DNA from 3 places in the Noviherbaspirillum sp. FW303-A3 genome. Region 2 is predicted to be linked to each of the others. Evidence: predicted binding sites of a transcription regulator. Region 2 holds the regulator's gene; each other region holds the start of a gene.

Region 1 (2,262 bases), 130 kb from region 2:
GGAGCCGAGCAGGAGCAGGGCAATCCTGAATGCCGCGGGCGACCCCGCGAGGAAGGCCGCTGAAAGCGCCGCCGTTCCTGTGGCGAGCAGGCCGTGGACCCAGGCGGCGGTGTGACGTGTGTACGGAATTTCAATTCCTGCCACCACCGGCAGGATCTGCAGCAGTGCACCAATCATGCACATGCCGAGAAAGCCGAGAGTAAGCAGGTGGGTGAAGGCGAGGGTTTCCGGCGTCCAGCGGGATACGAACATGTCCGTCCCGCTCCAGAGCAGCAGCACACCCGCGAGGATCGCGAACGCGGGCGCCGTGAGGAAGAACCGCAGCGGCACCGCGAGCGACGGCGTCTGCTCGAAGGAAAGGACGCGCTGCATTCCTATGCGCCCTTTGGCCAGATCAGGACTTCGTACAGGAAATCCTCGCGGCACGTCGTCTCGTGCAGGTATCCATTGCGGTCGAGGATGGAATAGAGCGGATAAGGTTCGCGCGGGATCAGCACCCGCAGGCGCTGGCCCGGGAGCAGTCTGCCGAGCGCGTCGAGCACGCGCTCCATCGGTTCCGGCGGTTCAAGCCCGCAGACGTCGATCTCGAGGTCGGGTTGCTCTGCGCTCACGATGCGACTCCAATCCCGCGCATCGTGCTGATGATCTTTTCCTGCTGTCCATCCAGCACACGATCGGTCATCGGGTAGAGGATGCCTTCTTCCTTCATGTTGTGCTGTTGCATGAGCGTGTTGAGTGTCTCCGAGTAGCCGAGGAATCCGTCTGCATCCCGCTTGCCGAGGCATTCGTTCAGCATGGACAGGATCTCGCGCATCTGCCCGTGTTCCATGCGCATGACCGCGGTCGGGCCTTCGCGGCTGCCGACGGCTTCTTCGAATTCAGGAAAGAGGACTTGTTCTTCCATGGCGAAATGTTGTTCCAGGGCTTCGCAAAACGCGCTCATTGCCAATTCGGCATTAGTCCACAAGGTTGCTGCTACCGCCGTTTCCGCCTGGGCGAAAAAGTCGTCGCAACGCTTGTGATCAGTGCCGAGGTGGCGGGAAATTGTTTCCATTTCGGTCTTTCTGTGCGGGAGGATGTGTGTAGCGGATTGTGACTCCGGCGTCAAATGGCAATCCTTGATTCAGGTTAAGGAATGCAAGGTGAGCTCGCGACTAAAGTGATCAAAATTGCCATAAATGCCGGACAATCTTTTTGCAATGCCGCCTAGTCCGGATTACTTGACTGAGATCAAACTAATTGGATTTCGCATTTGCTACATTCCGTCGTTGCTTACTGGAACTGGAAGGACCTCTGTGCTGAAGACTGCTTTTGATACTTTTAACGTCAGGGGTCGGCCCCTGCTTCCTATTGTCCAGGGAGGCATGGGCGTCGGTGTTTCCGCACACAGGCTCGCCGGGAACGTTGCCCGCCTCGGCGGTATCGGCACCATTTCCAGCGTGGATTTGCGCCGTCATCATCCTGACCTGATGGCGCAGACCGGCAAGTCGCGCAACAAGGAACTCATCGACCGCGTCAACCTGATCGCGCTCGACCGCGAAATCAAGGCAGCAAAGGTCATCGCAGACGGCAACGGCATGGTCGCCGTGAACATCATGCGTGCGGTCGCGGAATACGCGTCCTACGTGAAGCAGGCCTGCGAGAGCGGCATCGATGCCGTCGTCGTCGGCGCGGGCCTTCCGCTCGACCTTCCCGAACTCACTGTCGACTATCCCGACATCGCCCTGATCCCGATCCTGTCGGACGTGCGCGGCATTTCGCTCATCATGAAAAAGTGGATGCGCAAGAACCGTCTGCCGGATGCGATCGTCATCGAAAACCCGAAGTTCGCAGCAGGTCACCTCGGCGCGGCAAAGCCGGAAGATGTGGATGCGCCGCATTTCGCCTTCCCCGCCGTGCTGGAAGGCACGCTGGAACTGTTCAAGGAACTCGGCATCGAGCGCGAGCGCATTCCGCTGATTGCAGCGGGCGGCGTCAATTCGCACGAGCAGGTGCGCGAACTGTTCAAGATGGGCGCCAGCGCGATCCAGCTCGGCACCGCCTTTGCCGTCACTGAAGAAGGCGACGCGCACATCAACTTCAAGAAGATCCTGGCCGAAGCCAAGCCGGAAGACATCGTCACCTTCATGAGCGTGGCCGGCCTGCCGGCGCGCGGCGTGCGCACGCCGTGGCTGATGAACTACCTCGACAAGGAAGCCAAGCTGCAGAGCAAGGCCGGCCCGAAGCAGTGCACCGTCGGCTTCGACTGCCTCGCGCAGTGCG
Region 2 (2,262 bases):
GGCAGGACCATGTAATGGTTCAACCAGTCGATGGTCGTGCCCTGCTTCATGAGCACGGCCAGGATATTCTTGGTGATGAAGCGCAGCGCATTGACACAGCCCGACTGTGTCATCGTGAAACACCCTTCCCACTGGATCGTCTCCGCCGTGTCCTGGCTGAAGTCGAGGACACTGTATACAGAAGGCTGCGCCAGTTCGATACTGCCTGCCTGGATGTGCGAAGGCTCCTGGAACTGGACGATCGGCGCCTGGTAGCCATGGAAGTCATATGCCTGCTGGAGCGGCTGGACAGCCATGATGGCAGCCTCCGGCAGGAAAACCGGGAGTTTGCCGCCGAAACGCGCGCGATAGCGGCGCTTGAATGCTTCAATCATCTGCACCTGCTTTTCGCGCAGCATGCCGACGTGGATCATTTCGCAGATCACGACGTCCACCGGCTCGGGCGGCAGGTATTCGAAGGCGTCGGCGTGGATGACCTCCACCCTGTCCCCGCCCTTGTTCCGCGCCAGCAGGCGGCGCGCCTCGGCAACCAGCTCGGGGTTGAACTCGACGCACCAGACCTTCTCTGCCTTGGCAGCGGCAAACCATGACAGCACGCCGGTGCCGCCTCCCAGCTCCAGCACCTTTGCCCCCGGAAAAACAGCGGCGTCGATGGCTGCCTTGAAGCCGTCCATGCGCCGGGCATCCATCAGCATGTTGTGGTGGTAGTGCAGCGGGATGAATTGTCCCAGATAGCAGCTCTCGATCTCGCGTTCGGTCAGCATGTGTCTCCCTGTGGATGTGGGTAGATGGGTGCAAGCGCGAAGCCTGCGTAATGCTGTACATTATCGTCCCGCGTCCGAAAACCAATTCCGCAAGATGCACCGGGATTGCCATCCTGTTCACCTATTTTGCGCAAGGTGGCACGAGGTTTGCATGACATTGCTTGACCTGGCTCAATTCAAGGCCATAACAGCAATAATTCTTAAAGTTTGGAAAAGGGCTCGAAAATGATACTGCACCGCCTAAATCCTGCCGACATGACACAAACTATCCCGTTCCCGCCGCCGCAGCAGCAGACCGCTACCGTGCATGAGCTGCGCGCCCGCTGCTCGGCGTGCAGCATGCACCAGTTGTGTCTGCCGATGGGATTGAACGAGCTGGACATGGCGAAGCTGGACCAGATCATTGGCCGCCGCCGCAAGGTGCCCCGCGATGCCCACTTGTACCGCGTCGGCGATCCCTTTACCAACCTGTACGCTATTCGCCTGGGCCATTTCAAGACCCACCAGATCAACCCGAGCGGCGACCAGCAGATCACCGGTTTCCAGATGGCCGGCGAACTGCTCGGCATGGATGCCATCAGCACCGACCGCCACCACTGCAACGCGATTGCTCTGGAAGACAGCGAAGTGTGCGAAATCCCGTTCGCCCGTCTGGAAGCGCTGTTCGCCGAGATGCCCACGCTGCTGCATCACTTCCACCGGATGATGAGCCAGGAAATTACCCGCGAGCAAAGTGTCATGCTTTTGCTAGGAAATATGCGTGCGGAACAACGTTTTGCGGCATTCCTGACGAATTTGTCCGCACGTTATTCGGTACGCGGCTACTCGTCCACCAGCTTCCAGCTGCGGATGACGCGTGAAGAAATCGGCAACTATCTCGGCCTGACCATCGAAAGCATCAGCCGCCTGCTCTCCAAGTTCAAGAAGCAGGGCTGGATCAAGGTGAACAACCGCGAACTGGAATTGCTCGATCCGACCACCCTCAAGGCAGTCGCACAAGGGACGCAGTCCTGCGCCTGAGCGCGCAGTAGCCGCCAAAAAAGAAGGCGAGCGGCGCATGGCGCCCTCGCCTTTGTTTTTTACAAGCCCCGGAAGTTGCGCCTGCCTGCCGGCGCCTCATTGGGCACGGCCATCAGGTAGAAAGTAAGCATGCTGGCAAGTGAACAAAACAGCCAGAAGCAGAAGAATCCGATGCTGTAGACCGCCAGGGGCTTGATGTCCGGGTATGTCCCGAACAGCGACAGGTCGTAGGGATCGAACATCGAGAAGAAGAAACCTTCCGCGACGATTGCCACCAGAAACGACGGCCACAAGACGACCATCATTAGTCGCGCCATCAACCTACCCTCCTTTCACTCCGAACAATCGGTGTAAAGCTGTACCGGGATCCAGCACTAGTCATTTCCCACTTTCGAACCATTGACATTCCCAGATTCGGGAACGTCATTCACGAGAATGAGAACGACCGTACTGCGGATATTGTGCACCAGCATTTAAT
Region 3 (2,262 bases), 1.2 Mb from region 2:
TGCAGGCGCTCAAGGAGATGAACCAGAGTCTGGTGCGCATCGTCAGCGAAGTGCGCGGCGGGACGGAAACGATCGCCACGGCATCGCGCCAGATTGCCGCCGGCAACCTTGATCTGTCGGCGCGCACCGAAACCCAGGCCAGCTCGCTCGAGGAAACCGCCTCCTCGATGGAAGAGCTGACCTCGACCGTCAAGCAGAACGCGGACAGCGCCTACCAGGCGAACCAGCTCGCGGCATCGGCATCCGAAGTCGCGGTCAAGGGCGGCGCGGTGGTTTCCGAAGTGGTCCAGACCATGGGATCCATCAATGAGTCCGCGAAGAAGATCGTCGACATCATCAGTGTCATCGACAGCATCGCCTTCCAGACCAACATCCTCGCGCTCAATGCCGCCGTCGAGGCGGCGCGTGCCGGTGAGCAGGGCAAGGGCTTCGCGGTCGTGGCCACGGAAGTGCGCCAGCTTGCGCAACGGTCGGCGGCGGCGGCCAAGGAAATCAAGCTGCTGATCGACGACTCGGTCGAGAAGGTAGATACCGGCGCCCGCCTGGTCGACCAGGCCGGGGCGACGATGAAAGAGATCGTGGACAGCGTCAAGCGCGTGACGGACATCATGGGTGAGATCTCGGTGGCCAGCAAGGAACAGACGGACGGTATCCAGCAGGTCAACCAGGCGATCAACCAGATGGACGAAGTCACGCAGCAGAACGCGGCATTGGTCGAGGAAGCTGCCGCCGCGGCATCGTCGCTGCAGGAGCAGGCGTCGAGCCTGGCGCATGTGGTGAGCGTATTCAAGCTCGGCGGCATGGAGGCGCCGGCTCCCGTCGTGCAAGCGGCGGTCCAGGCGCGCGTGGTTCCGCTGCCGAAGCCGCGCGCCACCGCGGTTGTTCCTGTGGCAAGGCAGGTCGCCGTGGCACGTTCCGGCAATGACGGCGACTGGGAAGAGTTTTGATCCATTCCATGTGATTACCCGGAAAGGCCGCATCCGTTGCGGCCTTTTTTGTTTGCATCGACAGAATCGGGCAGGAGTGGGACAAGCTTGATTTAGGTCATTCGTTGCATCCGGAAAAATCCCTTACGCTGCATTCTGAGTCCCCGCACTGACATGCGAGGTTGCAAGGAGGACAACGTGAATGCCCCAAGCCACGCTGGCGCGGATGCCAGGGAAAGCATGGAAAAGGTTCTGCTCGCCGGACGCGAATCCGTGCTCGCCGACATCCGCGAGCATCTTCATTCCGCAGGCGAGCCCGGCAAGCTGGCATTGCTGAACCACCTCGAAGCCGTTGGCGACTGGGTCGAGGCCGACCTGCTCAACGATACCGACATCGCGCTCCTGAGCCATGAACTGGTGCGCCTGCGCGATATCGACGCGGCCCTGGCGCGCATCAAGTCCGGCAGCTACGGTATTTGCGTCGACTGCGGGGAGGAGATTCCCGCGGCACGCCTCAACGCGCTGCCGACCGCCATGAGTTGCGTGAAATGCCAGCAGGCCTATGAGAAGCAGCACGGGCTGGGCCACGGCGTTTCTCTCTAACTCGTATCAAGGAAAACTGTATGTCGTTCAATCATGTGGTCGTATGGATCGATTACGACCAGGCTTGCGTGAGCCGTTTCAACCGCGCGCTCGTGAAAACCGAAATCATCAAGACCTATGCGCCCGCGCCCGGGACCGTCCCTGCGGAGCGAAGCGTCCATGCGCCCGACACCGCACGCTACTTCGACGATATCGCGCAAGCCATCAGCGACGCCGACGGCATCCTGATCCTCGGGCCGGGTTTCGAGCGCCTGGAATTGCTGGTCCACCTGCGCCGGGGCTATCCGCAAGTGGCCGACAGGATCGTGGCGCTGGAAACGGTGGACCGCCCAAGCGACGAGGAAATGGTGCCCTGGGCCCGCAAGCACTTCAGTGATACCCCTCTCCCGGTTTGAGCTTGCCGCGGAACAGCCAGAACACGAACACGAAATACACCAGGATCAGCGGCATCAGGATCGATGCGCCGATCAGGAAAAAGACCTGCGACGAGGGATGGGCCGCCGCATCCCATAGCGTGACCGACGGCGGCACGAGGTAGGGCGCGTTCGAAATCACCAGCCCCGCGTAAGCCAGCAGGAACAGGCCGACGGCCGATGCGAACGGCGCGATGGCCTGGTTCTTCCGGATACCGCGCCAGCACAGCCATGCCAGCAGCAGCGTCGCCAGCGGCACCTGCGACAGCAGGTAGAAGTTCGGTACGCTGAACCAGCGCTGTGCGATGCGCTCGATCTGC

Evidence for each region. Region 2 encodes FNR, which switches genes on or off when oxygen is low (the NO sensors DNR and NnrR bind a similar motif). Its sites were predicted from a motif close to TTGATNNNNATCAA; they were not measured.
Region 1: AC3WOY_RS01620 (hemerythrin domain-containing protein) is a predicted target of FNR. The motif match lies at 1,221-1,234, and genes of this name have one in related genera.
Region 3: AC3WOY_RS06915 (TraR/DksA family transcriptional regulator) is a predicted target of FNR. The motif match lies at 1,035-1,048, and genes of this name have one in related genera.

What each region holds. Positions count from the first base shown of each region.
Region 1 covers NZ_JBYTAZ010000001.1:346,551-348,812, reverse strand. Annotated here, with positions in the region: gene AC3WOY_RS01630 (hypothetical protein) at 1-372, opposite strand, end outside; gene AC3WOY_RS01625 (DUF2249 domain-containing protein) at 375-611, opposite strand; gene AC3WOY_RS01620 (hemerythrin domain-containing protein) at 608-1,054, opposite strand; gene AC3WOY_RS01615 (NAD(P)H-dependent flavin oxidoreductase) at 1,365-2,262, shown strand, end outside.
Region 2 covers NZ_JBYTAZ010000001.1:219,155-221,416, forward strand. Annotated here, with positions in the region: gene AC3WOY_RS01045 (class I SAM-dependent methyltransferase) at 1-764, opposite strand, end outside; gene fnr (fumarate/nitrate reduction transcriptional regulator Fnr) at 1,020-1,784, shown strand; gene AC3WOY_RS01055 (hypothetical protein) at 1,844-2,101, opposite strand.
Region 3 covers NZ_JBYTAZ010000001.1:1,423,313-1,425,574, reverse strand. Annotated here, with positions in the region: gene AC3WOY_RS06920 (methyl-accepting chemotaxis protein) at 1-947, shown strand, start outside; gene AC3WOY_RS06915 (TraR/DksA family transcriptional regulator) at 1,125-1,529, shown strand; gene AC3WOY_RS06910 (translational machinery protein) at 1,550-1,924, shown strand; gene cydB (cytochrome d ubiquinol oxidase subunit II) at 1,899-2,262, opposite strand, start outside.